Regions from separate parts of the Streptomyces sp. 3211.6 genome, predicted to be linked through region 2. Evidence: riboswitches for the same ligand, from Rfam matches in the RefSeq annotation. Region 2 holds a riboswitch; each other region holds the start of a gene.
What was found. Region 2 has a riboswitch for thiamine pyrophosphate ahead of thiO (glycine oxidase ThiO). Riboswitches for the same ligand answer to the same signal wherever they lie in the genome.

Region 1: it holds a riboswitch for thiamine pyrophosphate, as region 2 does, so the genes downstream of both, thiC (phosphomethylpyrimidine synthase ThiC) here and thiO (glycine oxidase ThiO) in region 2, are expected to answer to the same signal.
Region 3: it holds a riboswitch for thiamine pyrophosphate, as region 2 does, so the genes downstream of both, BX286_RS26385 (thiamine ABC transporter substrate binding subunit) here and thiO (glycine oxidase ThiO) in region 2, are expected to answer to the same signal.

Annotation. Positions count from the first base shown of each region.
Region 1 covers NZ_RBXC01000001.1:4,102,988-4,110,083, reverse strand. Annotated here, with positions in the region: gene BX286_RS18950 (metallophosphoesterase) at 1-578, shown strand, start outside; gene BX286_RS18945 (hypothetical protein) at 728-1,558, shown strand; gene BX286_RS18940 (glycosyltransferase) at 1,808-2,932, shown strand; gene thiC (phosphomethylpyrimidine synthase ThiC) at 3,007-4,794, opposite strand; TPP riboswitch at 4,789-4,933, opposite strand; gene BX286_RS18930 (YibE/F family protein) at 4,973-6,412, shown strand; gene BX286_RS18925 (SsgA family sporulation/cell division regulator) at 6,449-6,901, opposite strand; gene BX286_RS18920 (IclR family transcriptional regulator) at 6,999-7,096, opposite strand, start outside.
Region 2 covers NZ_RBXC01000001.1:2,394,631-2,401,726, reverse strand. Annotated here, with positions in the region: gene BX286_RS11150 (thiazole synthase) at 388-1,182, opposite strand; gene thiS (sulfur carrier protein ThiS) at 1,188-1,388, opposite strand; gene thiO (glycine oxidase ThiO) at 1,385-2,581, opposite strand; TPP riboswitch at 2,579-2,691, opposite strand; gene BX286_RS11135 (NAD(P)/FAD-dependent oxidoreductase) at 2,793-4,046, shown strand; gene BX286_RS11130 (Rv2175c family DNA-binding protein) at 4,224-4,589, shown strand; gene thiE (thiamine phosphate synthase) at 4,666-5,304, shown strand; gene metF (methylenetetrahydrofolate reductase [NAD(P)H]) at 5,443-6,357, shown strand; gene BX286_RS11115 (hypothetical protein) at 6,411-7,096, shown strand, end outside.
Region 3 covers NZ_RBXC01000001.1:5,671,556-5,678,651, reverse strand. Annotated here, with positions in the region: gene BX286_RS26390 (iron ABC transporter permease) at 1-870, opposite strand, end outside; gene BX286_RS26385 (thiamine ABC transporter substrate binding subunit) at 927-2,057, opposite strand; TPP riboswitch at 2,147-2,274, opposite strand; gene rlmN (23S rRNA (adenine(2503)-C(2))-methyltransferase RlmN) at 2,295-3,410, opposite strand; gene BX286_RS26375 (phosphatidate cytidylyltransferase) at 3,548-4,624, opposite strand; gene frr (ribosome recycling factor) at 4,624-5,181, opposite strand; gene pyrH (UMP kinase) at 5,277-6,056, opposite strand; gene tsf (translation elongation factor Ts) at 6,219-7,055, opposite strand.

The sequences.
Region 1 (7,096 bases), 1.7 Mb from region 2:
TGCTGCTCATCGGCGCGAAGCGGTTCGGCGACACCCCCGTGAACTCCGGCGCCGGCACCGCCACCTTCCAGGCCGCCTGGCTGCTCAACGGCGGCCAGCGCGCCGACATGGAGCGCCTGGAGGACGTCCACCTCCAGTGGATGTCCCGGCTGGACGCGGCCACCCTGGCGGACGGGCACCTGCTGCTGCACTCCGACACCACCGCGTACCTGGACTACGGCGACTCCATCGAGGACGTCAACGACACCATCCACGAACTTCTCAACCGCAACGACGCCGACACCACCTGGGACCTGTTCCGGAAGTTCACCAAGCGCTTCGCCTTCCGCGACGAGGAGACGGGCCCGCAGGCCGTGCGCCGGCTGCTGGCCACCTACGGCGGCAGCCGCGTAGTCCACGGCCACAGCCCCATCCCGTACCTGCTCGGCGAGGTGGGCACCGAGGACGGCGACGAGGCACACGGGCCGGAAGCCGTCGACGGACCGCACGTGTACGCGGACGGGCTCGCCATCGCGATGGACGGCGGCGTGACAATGGCGGGCAAACTGCTGGTCCAACAACTGCCGCTGCGCGACTGAGTGTTCACCGAGCGGGGTATTTCCCGAAAGTCCCTGTCACCCCATGGCCGGGGCGCTCTACCATCGCCCTGTCCGTAGCAGGCTCTCCTCCGTTCTGCGCCGGCGCCCGGTTCTACGCGGGCAAACCGGCTCGTACGGAGCATCGGGGGATGCACATGACCAGCGGTCCGCACCTGCTCACCGAAGACCGACCCGAATTCGACCGGCTCCTCGACGAGGCGCTGCGCACGGCGGACGAACGGCCCGAGCTCGCCGCCCTCGGCGAACGGCTGAACGCCGAACAACTGCGCACCATGGCCCTGAGCGCCATCGCACTCCTGACCGCCGCCGCTGCCGCCGAGTACACCCACTACGTGAAGGTCCGGGAGGAACTGCGCGACGAGGCCCTGTCGGGCCGCGCGAACACCGACGTGGACACCGCCGAGGACGGCGACGGCCAGGGCGACGGCGGGGGCGCGGGCGTGAGTGCCGTGGTCGCCGTCCTCGCACCGGTCCTGGCGGGCGCCGCCATGCTGATCTTCCTGCTGGTGGGCTACTGCCTGAAGGCCGTCGATCCCGAACCTGCCTTCGCACGCACGATGCTGACGGCGGGTTGGCTGTTCGGCGGGCTCACCGTGGTCGCCCTGGTCTTCGCGGTGGTCTCGCTCCTCGTGGCGGCCCTCCGCAACAGCTCCACCGAGGTGGCCGCGGAGGAGAGCGTGCCGATACCCGACGATCTCGCGCGGGCCCGGGAGGCCTGGCGCAACGCGCTGCTGGAACGGGGCATCATGCCGTTCCTGCGCGACGCGCTGGCCGACCCCACCGCCGGGACGGGCTACCCGGTGCCCCGTACGCCGGGGGCTGGGCGCATCCCCCAGCTGGGATACACCCGGCCCGACTTCAGCAGCCCGTCCGACGGCGCGCCGGGAGCGCGGCCCGGCTACTCCAGCCCGGACTTCACCAGCCCGGACTTCGGCGGCCCGGAGCACCGGCCGGACTGAGGTCCGGAGCGGTCCGGTCCGGACGGGCGGCCTGGCGGTCCGCGTCGACCGCCGGGCGAGGACCGTGTCGGCGCCTCGGCTCACCCCGTGCCGCCAATCGGGCCAACTCAGACTTTCCCGGCGTGCCGCCCCCCGGCACGCTGCCCCCGCTCCCTAAAGTCCCCGACGATCCAGCCGACCCGGCCGGCCGCGAGAACGTACGGCCCACACCAGCGGACGGGACCCGTGAGACCAAAAGTCTGTCTGAACATGATCGTCAAGGACGAGGCCCCCACCATCCGGAAATGCCTCGATTCGGTACGCCCGCTGATCGACACCTGGGTGATCGTGGACACCGGCTCGACCGACGGCACCCAGGACGTCATCCGGGACTGCTTCGGGGACCTCCCCGGCACCCTCTACGAACGCCCGTGGAAGGGCTTCGACGGCAGCAGGACCGAGGCCATCGAGCTCGCCCGCGACAGTGCCGACTACCTGCTGTTCATCGACGCCGACGACGCGATGGAGGCAGAACCCGGGTTCCGGATGCCGGAGCTGACCCTCGACGCCTACCGGATCGCCCTGCACGACGGCCCGATCGTCCACTACCGGGCGGCACTCGTCTCCACCCGGCTGCCCTGGCGTTATGTCGGCGTGCTCCACGAGTACATCGACTGCGGCGGCGAGTACAGCCTCGGAACGCTCGAAGGCGTCCACATCCTCAGCATCGGCGGAGGTGCCCGGCTCCGCGAGGAAGGTCAGCGTCAGAAGTACCTGCGCGACGCGGCGGTCCTCGAACAGGGGCTGGTCAAAGAGCCCGAGAACGCCCGCTACATGTTCTACCTCGGGCAGAGCTGGCGCGACGCGGGCGAGCAGGAGAAGTCCCTCGCCGCCTACGACCGCCGGGCGGCCATGGTCGGCTTCTACGAGGAGACCTACCTCGCGCGGGTCTACGCCGCACGGGCCGCCGCGAGGCTGGGACGGCCCTCTGCCGAGGTGATGGACCGCTACCTGCGGGCCTTCGAGAGCCGCCCGTCGCGCGCCGAGGCGATCGGAGATCTGGCGGGTCTCTGCCGAGTGGAGGAGCGATGGCCACTGGCCTACATGTTCGCCAAGGAGGCCGCCCGGATCCCCTACCCGAAGGACATCCTGTTCGTGGAGTACGCCTGGCACGAGTGGCGCGCCCTCGACGAACTCGCCATCGCCGCGTACTGGGTCGGCGAGTACCGCGAGTCCCTGGAGTGCTGCGAGCGCCTGCTGAGCGAGGGGAAGCTGCCCGACGAGCACCGCGAACGCGTCGTGGGGAACCTGGACTTCGCTCGGAAGAAGCTGGGCCGGGCGGTGTTTCACGTGAAACCGGCTGTTTCACGTGAAACATCGCCGACTTCGGCCTAGTCCACGGCCCGGCGACTCAGCGGATGCGTCCCGCGCCTCCCCCAAGAGGTCGCGGGACGGCTCGTCCGGCCGGGTCAGTCCGCCAGAGGCAGGTAGACGCGGTTGCCCGAGGCGGCGAATTCGGCGGACTTCTCCGCCATCCCCGCCTCGATCTCCTCGGCCTTCAGGTCACCGCCGTGCTCACGGCGGATGTCCTGCGAGATCTTCATCGAGCAGAACTTCGGACCGCACATGGAGCAGAAGTGCGCGGTCTTGGCCGGCTCGGCCGGAAGCGTCTCGTCATGGAACTCGCGGGCCGTGTCCGGGTCGAGGGCCAGGTTGAACTGGTCCTCCCAGCGGAACTCGAACCGGGCGTCCGAGAGGGCGTCGTCCCACTCCTGGGCGCCCGGGTGGCCCTTGGCCAGGTCCGCCGCATGCGCCGCGATCTTGTACGTGATGACGCCGGTCTTCACGTCGTCGCGGTTGGGCAGGCCCAGGTGCTCCTTCGGCGTCACGTAGCAGAGCATCGCGGTGCCCCACCAGGCGATCATCGCGGCGCCGATGCCGGAGGTGATGTGGTCGTAGGCGGGCGCCACGTCCGTGGTGAGCGGGCCGAGCGTGTAGAACGGCGCCTCCTCGCAGATCTCCTGCTGAAGGTCGATGTTCTCCTTGATCTTGTGCATCGGGACGTGGCCCGGGCCCTCGATCATCGTCTGCACGTTGTGCCGCTTGGCGATCGTGTTCAGCTCGCCCAGCGTCTTCAGCTCCGCGAACTGTGCGGCGTCATTGGCGTCCGCGATGGAGCCGGGGCGCAGGCCGTCGCCCAGCGAGTACGTGACGTCGTACGCCGCGAGGATCTCGCAGAGCTCCTCGAAGTTCGTGTAGAGGAAGTTCTCCTTGTGGTGCGCCAGGCACCAGGCGGCCATGATCGAGCCGCCGCGCGAGACGATGCCGGTCTTGCGGCGGGCGGTCAGCGGCACGTACGGCAGCAGCACGCCGGCGTGGACCGTCATGTAGTCGACGCCCTGCTCGGCCTGCTCGATGACCGTGTCCTTGTAGATCTCCCAGGTCAGGTCCTCGGCCCGGCCGTCGACCTTCTCCAGCGCCTGGTAGAGCGGCACGGTGCCGATCGGGACGGGGGAGTTGCGCAGGACCCACTCGCGCGTGGTGTGGATGTTGCGGCCGGTCGAGAGGTCCATGACCGTGTCCGCGCCCCACTTGGTGGCCCAGGTCATCTTGTCGACCTCCTCCTCGATGGAGGAGGTGACAGCGGAGTTGCCGATGTTGGCGTTGACCTTCACCAGGAACCGCTTGCCGATGATCATCGGCTCGATCTCCGGGTGGTTCACGTTGGCCGGGAGCACCGCGCGGCCCGCGGCGATCTCCTCGCGGACGACCTCCGGGGAGACGTTCTCGCGGATCGCGACGTACTCCATCTCCGGGGTGATCTCCCCCCGGCGGGCGTACGCGAGCTGCGTGACGGCCTGGCCCCCGCGGCCGCGGCGCGGCAGGCGCGGGCGGCCGGGGAAGACCGCGTCGAGGTTCTTGAGGCCGCCGCGCGGCGAGGTGTGCTTGATCCCGTCGTCCTCGGGGCGCACGGGGCGGCCCGCGTACTCCTCGGTGTCGCCGCGGCCGATGATCCAGTTCTCGCGCAGCGGCGGCAGGCCGCGGCGCACGTCCGTCTCGATCTGCGGGTCGGTGTACGGACCGGACGTGTCGTAGAGCGTGACGTCCTTGCCGTTGGTGAGGTGGACCTGGCGGACCGGCACCCGGATGTCGGGGCGGGAACCCGGCAGGTATCCCTTGTGCCAGCCGGGCTGGCGCTCGGTCTGGCCGTCGGCGTTCTCGCCGACGGCAGGCGTGCGTGCATCCTGAATGGTCATGAGACCTGATCTCCCTACGCCGGCATTACCCGGTAACAGGTTCGGCGGTCGACGCAGCCTCCTCCCGTACGCAATCTCCTGCGCGTACGGTGATCAGCGCCCTCTCAGCCCGGTGCTCCGAGCTCCCGCGTTGTGCAAAGTAGCCCCCACGCTAGCGTCATCTGTGGCGTGCTGAACAGTGGGCCCCCTCATCTCTTGCGATGATCTGCCGGTGACGACCTCGCCGCCGCCCCCCAACGAGCCCACAGAGCCCCGTGGCCACACCGGTCACGAGCACGCCTCCCACGGGCATCCGGCCGGGAGCCCACCCGGGCATTCCCACGGCCACGGGCATTCCCATGGGCACGGTCCCGCCGCCCCGGTCTCCAAGCACCTGCGCCGGGTGATCTCCGCCGTACTGATCCCCTTCGCCGCCGCCGTCTTCGTCGGCCTCGTGGTGCTGTGGCCCGGGGGCGCCCCCGCCCACGAGCGGACCGGAGTGGGCTTCGACCGCCAGACGCAGCAGGGCAAGGTGGTCGCGCTCGCCGACATCGACTGCAAGTCGGTGAACGCCGCGCAGGTTCCCCCCTCCGGCAACGCCGCCGCCCCCGGGGGCGCGTCGCAAGCGGCGCCGGGCGGTGCGTGCAAGAGGGCGACCGTCGAGGTGGGCACCGGACCGGAGAAGGGCCGCGTCTTCTTCGAGATCGTCCAGCCCGGTGCGCCGCGGCAGCTCGCGAAGGGCCAGGAAGTGGTGGTCGCCTACGCGCCGGACGCGCCGCGCGACCTCCAGTACTCCGTGATCGACCTGAACCGGAAGTTCCCGATGACCCTGCTCGCGGGCATCTTCGCGGTCGCCGTGGTGGTCGTCGGCCGGATGCGCGGGCTGTTCGCACTCATCGCGCTCGTGGTCAGCTTCGGGGTGCTGACCCTGTTCATCCTCCCGGCGATCCTCCAGGGCTCCAACCCTCTGGTCGTCGCGGTCGTCGGGGCCAGCGCGATCATGCTGATCGCCCTCTACATGTGCCACGGCCTGACGGCGCGCACCTCGGTCGCCGTCCTCGGCACCCTGGTCTCCCTGCTGCTGATCGGCCTGCTGGGCTCGCTGTTCATCGACTGGGCGTTCCTGAGCGGGAACACGGACGACAACACCGGGCTGATCCACGGGCTCTACCCGGACATCGACATGAGCGGTTTGCTGCTCGCGGGCGTGATCATCGGATCGCTGGGCGTCCTCGACGACGTGACGGTCACCCAGACCTCGGCCGTCTGGGAACTCCACCAGGCGGACCCGAAGATGGGCCCGCGCGCGCTGTACCGGGCGGCCATCCGGATCGGGCGCGACCACATCGCGTCCGTAGTCAACACCCTCGTACTGGCCTACGCGGGTGCCGCGTTGCCCCTGTTGCTGCTGTTCTCCATCGCGAACAGCAGCATGGGCACCGTGGCGAACAGCGAGCTGGTGGCGGAGGAGATCGTACGCACCCTCGTGGGTTCGATCGGGCTCGTGGCCTCCGTCCCCGTCACCACGGCGCTGGCGGCGCTGGTGGTGTCCGCGGACCGGCCCGGCCCTGACGCGGCCGCTCCCGTGCCGGAAGCGCCACCGGCCCGCCGGGGCCGGGGCCGGCGGCGCAAGCGCTGAGGGCCCGGGGAACGGCCCCTGGCAGGCAGGGGGCCCTCAGCCCGCGTTCTGCTCCTTCTGCTGCTGCGCCTCGGCGAGGATCCTGCCGAGTTCTTCGTCCAGGGTCTCCTCGAAGTCGCCGAGGCTGCGCTCCTGCCCGAGCGGAACGATCCGGTCGGTCCGGTCGAGGAACGCGACGAGCGGAGCGGCGCCGGCCCGGAACCGGGCCCGGTCACCGCCGACCTGGAGGCGGATGTGGACGTCCGAGAGCTCTCCCGGTTCGGTGGGGGCGATGTGCACATCGCCGTCACCGCACGGCCCGTTGATCCCGTCGAGAAGCAGTTCCCGGCCGAACGCCCAGGTCACGGGGGCGTCTCCGGGAAGGTGGAAGGTCAGGCGTACGGCGTAGGGGTCCCGGGCGTCGTACCGGAGTTCCACCGGGATCCGGAACGCGAGCTCCTCGGAAACGAGGAAGCTCATCATGACCTCTGCCTGTACCGACTCGCGCATTGCCTACCCCGCTGTAGTGGAAGTGGCCAGGAATGATCCCCCAGGGCCCTCTTGACAAGGGTGGTGGAAGCGCCAGCAGATCACAAGGAGTGAGTTTTCAGATACTGATAGAGAAGGAGAGGGTGCTCAACAGCGCGCCTACTTCACTCCGTAGTCGATCGACTACACAGAGCAAGCGCGACTCTTGGTGAACAG
Region 2 (7,096 bases):
GGCGGGGCCGGGGGAGGGCGGTGCCCCGTTCAGCGGTCTCAGAGCCGGTCTGGGGGTTTCCCGTCAGTCCCACTGTCCTTCCGGTCCGGGCCGCCCTGTCAAGGGCGCTCCCTTCGGTCGCGTCGCTGCGCGATCGCCTGCGGCGACCCTTGACAGGGTGGCCCGACGCGGAAGGACGATGAGACTGACGGAAAGCCCCAACCCATCCCTGAGACCGCCGAGTGGGGCCCCGCCCCCCGGATCCTGTCCGGCTGTCCGGTCACCGCCCGGCGGGACGCCGCCCCCCCATCCCACCGCCCGCACTCGGGGGCGGGTGGGCAGGCGCCGTTCCGCGTCCGCCCCTCGAGGGGGAGATGGCGTGCCCCCGTCGCGAGCCCCGCGGCCCCCTCAGAACGCCGGCCGCTCCGGGTCCAGGGTGGCGCGGCCCTCCGTCGGGGACGAGGCTTCCGCGAAGCGGCGTTGCGGGATGCGGCCCGCTCGGTGGGCCAGGCGGCCCGCCGAGACGGCGTCGCGCATGGCCGCCGCCATCAGGGCCGGCTCCTGGGCGCGGGTGACCGCCGAGGCCAGCATGACCGCCGCGCAGCCCAGCTCCATCGCCAGGGCGGCGTCCGACGCCGTCCCCGCCCCCGCGTCCAGGATCACCGGGACCCCGGCCCGCTCCACGATCAGCTCGAAGTTGTGCGGGTTGCGGATGCCCATCCCGGAGCCGATCGGGGAGCCCAGCGGCATGATCGCCGCGCAGCCCACGTCTTCCAGCTTCCGGGCCAGCACCGGGTCGTCGTTGGTGTAGGGGAGGACCGTGAAGCCCTCGTCGACCAGGACCTCCGCCGCGTCCAGCAGTTCCACCGCGTCCGGCAGCAGGGTCCGTTCGTCCGCGACCACCTCCAGCTTGACCCAGTCCGTGCCCAGGGCCTCCCGCGCCAGCCGGGCCGTCAGGACGGCCTCGCCGGCGGTGAAGCAGCCCGCGGTGTTCGGCAGGACCGCGATGTCCAGCTTGGACAGCACCGACAGGACCGAGCCCTGCACCGTCGGGTCCAGGCGGCGCATCGCCACCGTGGTCAGCTCGGTGCCGGAGGCGATCAGGGCGCGTTCCAGGATCTCCAGGCTCGGGGCGCCGCCCGTGCCCATGATCAGGCGGGAGGAGAAGGTCCGGCCGCCCAGGGCGAACAGGTCGTCGGCCATCGCGCTCAGCCTCCCTGGACCGCGGTGAGGACCTCGACCCGGTCGCCGTCGCCGACCGGGGTGAGGGACCACCGGCCGCGTGGGACGACCGTCTCGTTGAGGGCGGCGGCCACGCCGGACGGGGCCGTGGTGAGGGTGGCGACCACCGCGTCGAGGGTGGTGCCGGCCGCGACCTCGCGCGGCTCGCCGTTGACGGAGATGGTCATGCGTACGACTCCTGACGTGCGGGGGAGAAGCGGCGGGGGGAGAACGGACGGGCGATCTCCGGCACGGCGCCGGTGGTCAGCAGCTCCGCCATCACGTCGCCGGTGAGCGGGGTCAGCAGCACCCCGTTGCGGTAGTGGCCGGTGGACAGGTGCAGTCCGGGCAGGTCGGTCGGGCCGAGCAGCGGGGCGTTGTCGGGGGAGCACGGGCGCAGCCCGGCCCGGGTCTCGACCAGCGGCAGCTCGGTGATGCCGGGGACCAGCTCGTGGGCGTCGCGCAGCAGCTCGTAGACCCCGCCCGCGGTGACGGTGGTGTCCCAGCCGAGTTCCTCGCTGGTGGCGCCGATGACGAGCTCGCCGTTCTCGCGCGGGACCAGGTAGACGTGGCTGCCGCGCACCACGGCCCGTACCGTCCGGGACAGGAACGGCGCGTAGGCGGGCGGTACGGCCAGCCTCAGCACCTGTCCCTTGACCGGCCGTACGGGCGGCAGCACCTGTTCCGGTACGCCCTCCAGCCGGCCGCTGAGCGAGCCCGCTGCGAGGACCACCTGGTCGGCGAGGAGCTCCGTGCCGTCGTCGAGGAGCGCCCCGCGGGCCCGGTCGGCGGTGACGAGCAGCCGGCGTGCGCCGGCGCGGTGGATGCGCACCCCGGCCCGCTCGCAGGCGGTGAGCAGGGCGGCGGCGAGGCGGCGCGGGTCCACCTGGTGGTCCCCGTCGACGCGCAGCCCGCCGCGCACCCCGGGGGCGAGCATGGGCTCCAGGCGGCGGCACTCGCGGCCGGTGAGCCACTCGGATTCCAGGCCGCAGCGCCGCTGGAGGGCGTGCAGTTCCCGCAGGTGGAGGCGGTCGTCGGCGTCGAGGGCGACGGCGAGGGTGCCGCAGGCGCGGTAGCCGAGGTCCATGCCGCCGCTGGCTTCGGTGAGCTCGGCGGCGAACTCCGGGTAGCGGGCGGCGGAGGCGAGGTTGAGCCCCAGCAGGGTCTCCTCGCCGTAGTGCAGCTCGGTGACGGCGGCGAGCATGCCGGCCGCGACCCGGGCGGCGCCGCCCCCGGGGTCGGGGTCGGCGAGCGCGGTGCGCAGCCCGTGCCGGGCCGCCCGCCAGGCGGTGACCAGGCCGATGATCCCGCCACCGATGACGAGGACGTCGTGGCGGACGTCGTGGCCCCGGTGGTCGGATCCCTTGTCGGATGCGTGCATGGGCGTCCAGCCCCTCCCTTCGCCGGCATGACCCGGATCAGGTTCGTACGGTCGGAGGCCGGCCAGCCTCCCTCTCAGCCCGGTGCGCCCGGACTCCCGCGATAGGTACGGTGGCCAGACTAACCCCGGGGCCGGTGGCGGGTAAGGCTGCCTCCCCGCGCCGGGCGGCCCCCGCTTTCCTGACAGGTCGTCAGGTGGCTAGGCTGACCGTGTGAGTGAGCAGACGCAGCAGCAGACGCAGCAGCAGACGGAACAGACGGAGCAGCCGGGGCCCGGCGTGGTGATCGTCGGCGCCGGCATGGCCGGCGTGCAGACCGCGGTGGCCCTGCGGGACCAGGGCTGGACCGGCCCCGTGACCCTGCTGGGCGCCGAACCCCACCAGCCCTACGACCGCCCCCCGCTCTCCAAGGCGGTGCTGCTCGGCAAGGCCGAGGACTCCGCCTTCGACGTCGACTTCGAGGGCCTGCGCATCACCCTGCGCCTGGGGACCGAGGTCACCGGCCTGCGCGCCGCCGACCGCGAGCTGGACACCGAGGCCGGACCCGTCCCGTACGAGGTCCTGGTCCTGGCCACCGGCGCCACCCCGCTGACCCTGCCCGGCACCGAGGGCGTCCCCGGCGTCCACCTGCTGCGCACCCTCGACGACGCCGCCCGGCTGCGCCCCGTGCTCGCCGCCGCCCCCGGGGTCGTGGTGGTCGGGGCCGGCTGGATCGGCGCCGAGTTCGCCACCGCCGCCCGCGAGGCCGGCTGCGCCGTCACCGTGGTCGAGGCGGCCGACCGGGTCCTGGCCGGGGCCCTGCCCGCCGAGGTCGCCGCCCCCATGGCCCGCTGGTACGAGGGCGCCGGCGCCACCCTGCTCACCGGCGCGAAGGTGGCCGGGATCGAGGAGGGCCGGGTGCTCCTCGCGGACGGCGGCGAGCTGCCCGCCGGGGCCGTCGTCGTCGGCATCGGCGCCCGCCCCGCCACCGACTGGCTCGCCGGCAGCGGCGTCGAGCGGGGCCCCGACGGCTCCGTCACCGCCGACGCCCACCTGCGCACCTCGCTGCCCGGGGTGTACGCCGTCGGCGACTGCTCCTCCTTCCCGTCGGCCCGCTACGGGACCCGGCTGCTGGTCCACCACTGGGACAACGCCCTCCAGGGCCCCCGCGCCGTCGCGGCGAACATCGTCGCCGGGGAGGCCGTCCAGGCCTACGACCCGGTGCCGTACTTCTGGTCCGAGCAGTTCGGCCGCTTCGTGCAGTACGCGGGCCACCACGGCGGCGCCGACACCCTGCTGTGGCGCGGCGACCCGGACGGCGACACCTGGTCGGTGTGCTGGCTGCGCGGGGACGTGCTCGTCGCCGTCCTGGCCGTGGGCCGGCCCCGGGACCTGGCCCAGGGGCGCAAGCTGATCGAGTCGGGCACCCCCGTCGACCCGGCCAAGGTCGCCGACCCGGGCGTCCCGCTGAAATCGGCCGCCGCCTGACGGACCCCTCCGACAGGGGTCCGTGCCCGGGCCCGCACCCGCACCCGCACCCGGCCCCGGGCCCCGGCCCGGACGCCTGTCCGCCCACCGGCCCGGACGCCAGTCCGCGCACCGGCCCGGACCCGGACGGACGGGGCCGGGTACCGGGCGCCCCGCCGAGGTGGCAGGCTTGTGTCCGTGACCGAGATTGACGCAAAGATCGATGCCCTAGTCCCCTCCTGGCTGTACCTCCCCGACATCGCGGAGATGCTCGACGTCGAGGTGACCCGGGTCCGCCAGATGGTCAAGGAAGGGCAGCTGATCGCCGTACGCCGGGGCGAGAACCGCGCGCTGCAGGTTCCGGCCCAGTTCATCGACGGCGACAAGGTCGTCAAGGGGCTCGTCGGCCTGCTGACCGTGCTGCGCGACGACCGCTTCTCCGACGAGGAGATGCTGGAATGGCTGTTCACCGAGGACCCCTCCCTGCCCGGTACCCCCGTGCAGGCGCTGCGGGAGAACCGCGGCACGGAGGTGAAGCGCCGCGCTCAGGCGCTCGCCCTCTGACCGGCTGATCCACGGATGCGGGCGGGCCGGGTAACCTCGGCCCGCCCGCACTCCATCACCGCCAAGGGGTACTCCCATGCAGCAGCTGTCCGACGCCCGGCTCTACCTGTGCACGGACGCCCGCAAGCGGCAGGGGGACCTCCCCGAGTTCCTCGACGCCGTCCTGGCCGGCGGCGTCGACATCGTCCAGCTCCGCGACAAGGGCATGGAGGCCGGCGAGGAACTCGAACACCTCCAGGTGTTCGCCGAGGCCGCCCGCCGCCACGGCAAGCTGCTCGCCGTGAACGACCGCGCCGACGTCGCGCACGCCATCGGCTCCGACGTCCTGCACCTCGGCCAGGGCGACATCCCCGTCCCCGCCGCCCGCGCCATCCTCGGCCGGGACGTCCTGATCGGCCGCTCCTGCCACGCCGAGTCCGAGGTCGACGCCGCCGTCGCCGAACCGGGCGTGGACTACTTCTGCACGGGCCCCTGCTGGCCCACCCCCACCAAGCCCGGCCGCTACGCCCCGGGCCTCGGCCTCGTCCGCTACGCGGCCTCCCTGGAGCAGGACCGCCCCTGGTTCGCCATCGGCGGCATCGACGCCGCGAACCTGGACGAGGTCCTCGACGCCGGAGCCACCCGCGTCGTGGTCGTCCGTGCGATCACCGAGGCCACCGACCCCGGGGCCGCCGCCGCCGACCTGGCCAAGCGCGTCCGCGCCCGCCTCGCGTGACGGATCCCGGGCGGCCGGTCTCGTAGCCCACTCGTGCGGAGCTCGTGCCGCGCTCGGGCCCGCGCCCGGGTGTCCAAAAATCTGTCCAATGGATGGACAGTGCTTCGGCGTCCGGCGGGGCGCGTCTAACCTGCCCATATGGCCCTTGGTACCGCTTCCACCTGGTCGGACCGTGCACACACGGTCCGCGACCTCCTCGCGTCCGGAGCCTCGTATTCCTTCGAGTTCTGGGCCCCCAAGACCGAGAAGGGCGAGCGCAACCTCTGGAACGCGCTCCGCCGGATCGAGGCGGTCTCCCCGAGCTTCGTCTCCGTCACGTACGGAGCCGGCGGCTCCACCCGGGGCGGCACCGTCCGCGCCACCCAGCAGATCGCCGCCGACACCACCCTGACCCCCGTCGCGCACCTCACCGCCGTGGACCACTCCATCGCCGAGCTGCGCCACGTGATCGGCCAGTTCGCCGACGCCGGCATCCGCAACATGCTCGCGCTCCGCGGCGACCCGCCGGGCGACCCCATGGGCCCGTGGGTCAAGCACCCCGAGGGCGTGGACTACGCGGCCGACCTCGTCCGCCTGCTCAAGGAGTCCGGCGACTTCTGCGTGGGCGTCGCCGCCTTCCCCGAGATGCACCCCCGCTCCGACAACTGGGATACGGACATCCGGTACTTCGTGGACAAGTGCCGCGCAGGTGCGGACTACGCCATCACCCAGATGTTCTTCGACCCCGAGAATTATCTGAGGCTGCGCGACAGCGTCCAGAAGGCGGGCTGCGAGACCCCGATCATCCCCGAGGTCATGCCTGTTGTGGGTATCAAGCAGCTCGACCGACTGCCCCAGCTGAGCAACGCGGTCTTCCCCGACGCCGTGAAAGACCGCATGCACGCCGTCAAGGACGATCCGGCCGCTGTACGCTCCATTGGCATCGAGTTCGCCACGGAGTTCTGCGCGCGGCTGCTGTCCGAAGGTGTTCCGGGACTGCACTTCATCACGCTGAACAATTCCACGGCGACTCTCGAAATCTACGAGAACCTGGGCCTGCACCAGCGGGCCTGATCGGCCGTCTCCCCGTCTCCCGCGCGGTACGGCCGTACCGAGAGGGGCCTTGCATGGGAATGACGGTCCTCTACATCGCGTTCGCTTTCGTCGCGTTGTGGCTGCTTGCCGAGGTCCTGATGCAGTACAAGGCCCGGCTGCGCTGGCGCCTGCTCGCCTTCGCCGGGTTCCTCGGCGTGGTCGCCGGCGTCGTGCTGCCGTCGGTGCTCGTCATCGCCGTCGGTGCGATCGCCTTCGCCGTCGGCCAGACTCTGGTGACGCTCTCCTTCCGCAAGGGCTTCGTCGCCGGCTGGGCCCTGCGCAAGGGCAAGGACGGCCGGCCCGTCCGCCAGGAGGCGCCGAGCAGACGCCGCCGCCACTCGGGGCGCGGTGCACAGCGCCAGGAGCCCGCGCTGGAGGTGACGGGGCTGGAGTACGGCTCCCAGGACCCGGCCGCCGCCGGTGCCGGCGCCGACTTCCCATCCCACGAGGACGCCGGCGACCGGGACGACCGCAACGTCTTCGTCCCGCAGCCGGTGCCCGAGGACACCGGCTCCTACGGGATACAGAGCTTCGCCCCCCAGCAGCCGGACGCCACCACCGCCTTCGCCTCCCCGTTCGCCGCGGACGGCCACGACGGCGGGCAGCACGCCTACCCCGGCCCCGGGCAGGGGCAGGGGGGCTACGACTACACCGGCGGGTACCCGGCGGGTGACCAGCAGGTCTACGCCGCCTACTCCGACCCGTACATCGGCACCGG
Region 3 (7,096 bases), 3.3 Mb from region 2:
CACGATCAGCAGCGCCACCGTCAGCAGCACCCCGCCCAGCAGCCCGCGCTGCGCCCAGCCGCGCGGCGGGTGCGCGGTGCGCGCGGGGTCGACCAGCCGCAGCGCGGTCTCCCTGCGCCGCACGGTCCAGGCGTGCACCCCGAGGATCACCCCGACGGCGGCGAACTGGACCAGCGTCAGCACCGCGGCCGTCGGCAGGTCGAGCAGCTGCGCCGTCTGCCGGTAGACCTCGACCTCCAGCGTGGCGTACGAGGGCCCGCCGAGGATCTGCACGACGCCGAAGGAGCTGAAGGTGAACAGGAACACCATCAGCGCGGCGGCGGCCACCGCCGGGGCCAGCGCCGGCAGGGTCACCCGCCGCCAGGCCGCGAACCGCCCGGCGCCCAGCACCCGGGCGGCCTCCTCCTGGCGCGGGTCCAGCTGCGCCCAGAGCCCGCCGACCGTGCGGACGACGACGGCGTAGTTGAAGAACACGTGGGCGAGCAGGATCGCCCAGACGGTGGTGTCCAGCCGCACGCCCCACACCTCGTCCAGCAGCCCCCCGCGCCCGACCAGGGCCAGGAAGGCGGTGCCGACGACCACGGTCGGCAGCACGAACGGGACGGTGACCAGGGCCCGCAGCAGCTGCTTGCCGGGGAAGGAGAAGCGCGCGAACACGTAGGCGCCGGGCAGCGCGACGATCAGGGTGAGCGCGGTCGAGGCGAGCGCCTGCCAGGTGGTGAACCAGAGCACGTCGGCGATGTCCGGCTGGGCGAGCACCTCGCCGATCCGGCCGAACTGCCAGCCCTCCCCGGTCTTGAGCCCGCGGCCGACGATGGCGGCCACGGGGTAGGCGAAGAACAGCCCGAAGAAGGCGAGCGGCACGGCCATCAGGGCCATCCTGACGGCGGTGGCCCGCCCGCCCTCCGCCGGGGCGCCGTCGCGTACTACTTCACGACGATCGAGGACCATGCCTTGACCCACTGGTCACGGTTCTTGGCGATGGCCTCGGGGGCCACGTTCTCCGGCTTCTCGACGACCACGCCGTGCTTGGTGAACACCTCCGGCAGCTTCGCGTCCTTGACCACCGGGTTCACGAACATCTGGAGCGGCATGTCCTCCTGGAACTTCTTGCCGATCAGGAAGTCGATGAGGGCCTTGCCGCCCTCCTCGTTCTTCGCGCCCTTCAGCAGGCCCGCGAACTCGACCTGGCGGAAGCAGGTTCCGGTGGCCACGCCCGTGGGGGCCTCGGCCGGCTGGGGCTCGCCGTAGAGGACCTCGACCGGCGGGCTGGAGGCGTAGGAGACGACCAGCGGGCGGTCGCCCTTGGCCTTCTTGCCGCCCGCGGAGCCGGAGAAGCGCTCGTTGTAGGCCTGCTCCCAGCCGTCGACGACCTCGACGCCGTTGGCCTTGAGCTTGCTCCAGTACTCCTTCCAGCCTCCCCCAGAGGCTTCGCCCTGGGAGGTGCCCCCATCGCCGTACTTGCCGACGGAGGCGAGGAGGAAGCCGAGGCCGGGCGAGGAGGTCGCGGCGTTCTCGGTGACCAGCAGGTTCTTGTACTCGGGCTTGACCAGGTCGTCCAGGGTCTGCGGCGGGGCGATCTTCTTGTCGGCGAAGTAGGCCTTGTCGTAGTTGACGCAGATGTCGCCGGAGTCGACCGGGGTGACGCGGTGCTGCCGGTCGAGGACGAACTCGGGCTTGACCTCCGCCAGGCCCTTGGCCTCGTACGGGGTGAAGATCCCGTTGTCGAGGGCGCGCGAGAGGAGCGTGTTGTCGACGCCGAAGAAGACGTCGCCGCGCGGGGAGCCCTTGGTGAGGATCTCCTGGTTGAGGGCGGCGCCGGCGTCCCCGGACTTCAGCACCTTGACGGTGTAGCCGCTCTGCTGCTCGAACTCCTTGAGGACCGGCTCGCTGACGTTGAAGGAGTCGTGCGAGACGAGGGTGACGGTCTTGGACTTCGGCGATCCGCTCGCGGCGGCCCCGCCCTCGTCCTTGCTGCCGCCGCCGCACGCGGTCAGCGTGCCGACGCCGAGGGCGGCGGCCAGCGCCGCACCCGCGATCTTCTTGGTGGTGCTCACGGTTGATTCCTCCTGGGTATGACCAGGAGAAGACGCGGCCCCGCCCGGGCGCTCTGGTGGAGCGCGGCGCCCGGGCAGGGCGCAACAGCTTGAGGTGGTGACCGAACTTCCTACCCAGAATGACCTGGGCGAGGTTCAGAGGGTCTGCGGCCACGGTGCTCGATCCAAAAACGTGTTGCCGCACTCTCAGCGCTGTGGCGCTCCCCTGTCGGAATATGCAGATGTACGCGGGCCAGACTACCGCTCGCTCGCCGCGAGCTGTCCGCACGCTCCGTCGATCTCCTGGCCGCGGGTGTCCCGGACGGTCACGGGCACGCCGTGCCGGGCGATGGCCTCGACGAAGGCCTTCTCGTCCTCGGGGCGCGAGGCGGTCCACTTCGAGCCGGGCGTCGGGTTCAGCGGGATCAGGTTGACGTGCACCCGCTTGCCCTTGAGCAGGCGGCCGAGGAGGTCGCCGCGCCAGGCCTGGTCGTTGATGTCGCGGATCAGGGCGTACTCGATGGAGATCCGGCGGCCGGACTTCTCCGCGTACTCCCAGGCCGCGTCGAGGACCTCACGGACCTTCCAGCGGGTGTTCACGGGGACGAGGGTGTCGCGCAGCTCGTCGTCCGGGGCGTGCAGGGAGACGGCGAGGCGGCACTTGAAGCCCTCGTCGGCGAACCGCAGCATGGCCGGAACCAGGCCGACGGTGGAGACCGTGATGCCGCGCTGCGACAGGCCCAGCCCGTCGGGCTCGGGGTCGGTGAGCCGGCGGATGGCGCCGACGACGCGGTTGTAGTTCGCGAGCGGCTCGCCCATGCCCATGAAGACGATGTTGGACAGGCGGGCCGGGCCGCCGGGGACCTCGCCGTCACGCAGGGCGCGCATGCCGTCGACGATCTGGTGCACGATCTCGGCGGTGGAGAGGTTGCGGTCGAGGCCGGCCTGGCCGGTGGCGCAGAACGGGCAGTTCATACCGCAGCCGGCCTGCGAGGAGATGCACATGGTGACCCGGTCCGGGTAGCGCATCAGGACGGACTCCACGAGGGTGCCGTCGTGCAGCTTCCACAGGGTCTTGCGGGTCGTGTCGTCGTCGCAGCTGATGTGCCGGATGACGTTCATCAGCTCGGGGAGCAGCTCCTGCTGGAGCTTCTCGCGCGAGGCCGCCGGGATGTCGGTCCACTCCGCCGGGTCGTGGGCGTAGCGGGCGAAGTAGTGCTGGGAGAGCTGCTTGGCCCGGAACGGCTTCTCGCCGATCGCGGCGACCGCCTCGCGGCGCTCGGCCGGGGTGAGGTCGGCCAGGTGCCGGGGCGGCTTCTTGGCCCCTCGCGGAGCGACGAAGGTGAGCTCACCCGGAGCGGGACGGGGGGCCATGCGGTACTCCTCGGTACGACGGGGTGGGGGTCACCCCGCGCGTGCAGGGCCGGTCCGCTGCGGCTCTCGGCCGCCGGACGGAAAGGGCGCGCCGCGTGAAGGCGGCGCGCCCTCCAGGATAACCCGGCCCGGACCCGTCAGCCGGTGCCGACGAAGGCCGCCAGCAGCAGCCAGACGACCGGGGCCGTCGGGAGCAGCGAGTCGAGGCGGTCCATGATGCCGCCGTGGCCCGGGAGCAGCGTCCCCATGTCCTTGATGCCGAGGTCGCGCTTGATCATCGACTCGCCCAGGTCGCCCAGGGTGGCGCTGACGGCGACGGCCAGGCCCAGCAGCAGGCCCTGCCACCAGGAGCCCCCGTCGATCAGGAACTCCATGCACAGCGCACCGGCCCCCATGGCGAAGGCCACGGCGCCGAGGAGTCCCTCGCGGGTCTTCCCGGGGCTGATGCGGGGTGCCAGCTTGGTCTTGCCGAAGCGCCAGCCGACGGCGTACGCCCCGGTGTCGCTGACGACGGTCAGCAGGAGGAAGGTCACCACCCGCTGCGGGCCGTCCTCGGCCGTGAGCAGCATCGCGACGAACGTGGCCAGGAAGGGCACGTAGAACGCCGCGAAGACGCCCGCGGTGACGTCCTTGAGGTAGTCCTCGGGCGGTTCCGTCATCCGCCAGACGAGCACCGCCAGCGCGGTCAGGGCCATGGCGACCCAGGCGCCCTCGGCCCCCCGGACGAAGCCGGCGATGACCATCGCCGCGCCGCCGACCGCGAGCGGGACCAGCGGGGCCTTGATGCCCTTCTTCTCCTGGAGCCGGGAGGTGAGCTCCCACAGACCGACGACGACGGCGACGACGATCACGCCGACGAAGACGGCCTTGACGATGAACAGCGAAGCGAAGATCACCGCGCCGAGGCCGACGCCGACCCCTATGGCGGCCCGCAGATCCCGCCCCGCGCGCTTCTTCTGCGGCGGGGGCGAGGCGTCCTGCGGTGCCTGCGAAGGCGGGGGCGGGGGGCTGGGCATGGGCTCCTGCAACGGCATCTCGGTACGGAGCGGGGGGCCGCCGGCGAAGGCGGCCCCCCGATCGCGTGCTTCCCGGTCGTCGAACGCACGGCCGGCGGCATCGGGCACGATGGGCATGGGCGCAGTCTGCGGGCCCACCAGCGCATCGTATGCGGGACCCGCCGGTACCGGCTCAGCGGCCCAGGGAGAGTCGTTCATCAGACCTCGAGGAGCTCGGCTTCCTTGTGCTTGAGCAGCTCGTCCACCTGCGCGACGTACTTCGCGGTGGTGTCGTCGAGCTCCTTCTCGGCGCGGCGCACCTCGTCCTCGCCGGCCTCCTTGTCCTTGACCAGCTTGTCGAGGGCGTCCTTGGCCTTGCGGCGCACGGAGCGGATGGAGACGCGGGAGTCCTCGGCCTTGTTCTTGGCGACCTTGATGTACTCCTTGCGGCGGTCCTGCGTCAGCTCGGGGAAGGTCACCCGGATGATATTGCCGTCGTTGCTGGGGTTGACGCCCAGGTCGGAGTCGCGGATGGCCTGCTCGATGTTGCGCAGGGCGCTCTTGTCGAACGGGGTCACGACGGCCATGCGCGGCTCGGGCACCGAGAAGGAGGCGAGCTGGTTGATGGGCGTGATGGCACCGTAGTAGTCCGCCACGATCTTGTTGAACATCGCCGGGTGCGCACGGCCCGTGCGAATCGCGGCGAAGTCTTCCTTGGCGACGACGACGGCCTTCTCCATCTTCTCCTCGGCCTCGAGGAGGATTTCTTCGATCACCACGTGCTCCTGCATGTCAGATATGGATGGTTCAGGCGGGCGGGGCGGTGCGCGGGCCGCCCGGACCGGGCCCCGGGGGGCCCGGTGCGACGGGCTCAGGCCCGGGTGCCCTGGTCGCTCACGAGCGTGCCGATCTTCTCACCCTTGACGGCGCGGGCGATATTGCCCTCGGCGAGCAGTTCGAAGACCAGGATCGGCAGCAGGTTGTCGCGGCACAGCGTGATGGCCGTGGCGTCGGCGACCTTGAGGTCCCGGGACAGCACCTCGTTGTACCCCAGCGCGTCGAACTTCACCGCGTCCGGGTTGGTCTTCGGGTCGGAGTCGTAGACCCCGTCGACGCCGTTCTTGCCCATGAGCAGGGCCTCGGCGTCGATCTCCAGGGCACGCTGGGCGGCCGTGGTGTCGGTGGAGAAGTACGGCATGCCCATACCGGCGCCGAAGATGACGACGCGGCCCTTCTCCAGGTGGCGGACGGCGCGCAGCGGGATGTACGGCTCCGCGACCTGGCCCATGGTGATGGCGGTCTGGACGCGGCTGTCGATGCCCTCCTTCTCCAGGAAGTCCTGGAGGGCGAGGCAGTTCATGACGGTGCCGAGCATGCCCATGTAGTCGGACCGCGCCCGGTCCATGCCGCGCTGCTGCAGCTCGGCGCCGCGGAAGAAGTTGCCGCCGCCGATGACGACCGCGATCTCGGCGCCGTCTCGGACCACGGCCGCGATCTCGCGGGCGATGGCGTGCACGACGTCAGGGTCGACACCCAGCCCGCCGCCGCCGGAGAAGGCTTCGCCGGACAGCTTCAGCATGAAGCGGCGACCCTTCTTGTCGTGGTCGCTCTTGTCGTGGGATGCGGTGTGGGGGTCCACGCCCTGATTCATGGAGATCTCCTCGTGCACATACGAAGAAGGCCATTGCCGGTGGGTCCTCGCGGTTCCCTCTGCGGCAATGGCCTCCTCGTCAGATCTGCGGTCGTCCGGCGCAAGCGTGGACGACTGCCTCAGACCCTATCGGGGTCCGGTGTCCGTCGCGTACGGACGGACTCAGATGCCGACCTTGATGCGGGCGAAGCGCTTCAGGGTGACACCGGCCTCGTCCAGAACCTTCTGGACGGACTTCTTGTTGTCCAGCGCGTACGGCTGGCCGAGCAGCGTGGCGTCCTTGAAGAAGCCGTTGACGCGACCCTCGACGATCTTGGCGATCGCGGCCTCGGGCTTGCCCTCGGCGCGGGTGGTCTCCTCGGCGACGCGGCGCTCGGACTCGACGATCTCGGCCGGGACGTCCTCGGCGGTGAGGTACTTCGGCGCGAAGGCGGCGATGTGCTGGGCGATGCCCTTGGCCAGGTCGGCGTCGGCCTTGTCCAGCTCGACCAGGACACCGATCTGCGGCGGCAGGTCGGGCATGGTGCGGTGCATGTAGGAGGCCACGAAGGCACCCTCGTACGCCGCGAAGCGGTCCAGGACGATCTTCTCGCCGAGGTTGGCGTTGGCCTCGTCCACGAACGCCTGGACGGTCTTGCCGGGCTCGATCTCGGACGCCAGCAGCGCCTCGATGTCGGCGGGCTTGGTGGCGGCCACGTGGGCGGCGAGCTGGTCGGCGACGGCCAGGAACTTCGGGCTCTTGGCCACGAAGTCGGTCTCGCACTTGAGCTCGACGAGCACGCCGGAGGTGGCGTCCTCGGAGATCAGGGAGGTGACGGCACCGTTCTCGGCGGAACGGCCCTCGCGCTTGGCGACACCCTTCAGGCCCTTGACGCGCAGGATCTCGTTGGCCTTGGTGACGTCGCCGTCGGCCTCGACGAGCGCGTTCTTGCAGTCCAGCATGCCGGCGCCGGTGAGCTCGCGGAGCTTCTTGACGTCAGCGGCGGTGTAGTTCGCCATGAGTCTGTGATTCTCTCTCGAAGTCGTAGATCTACGGGTGA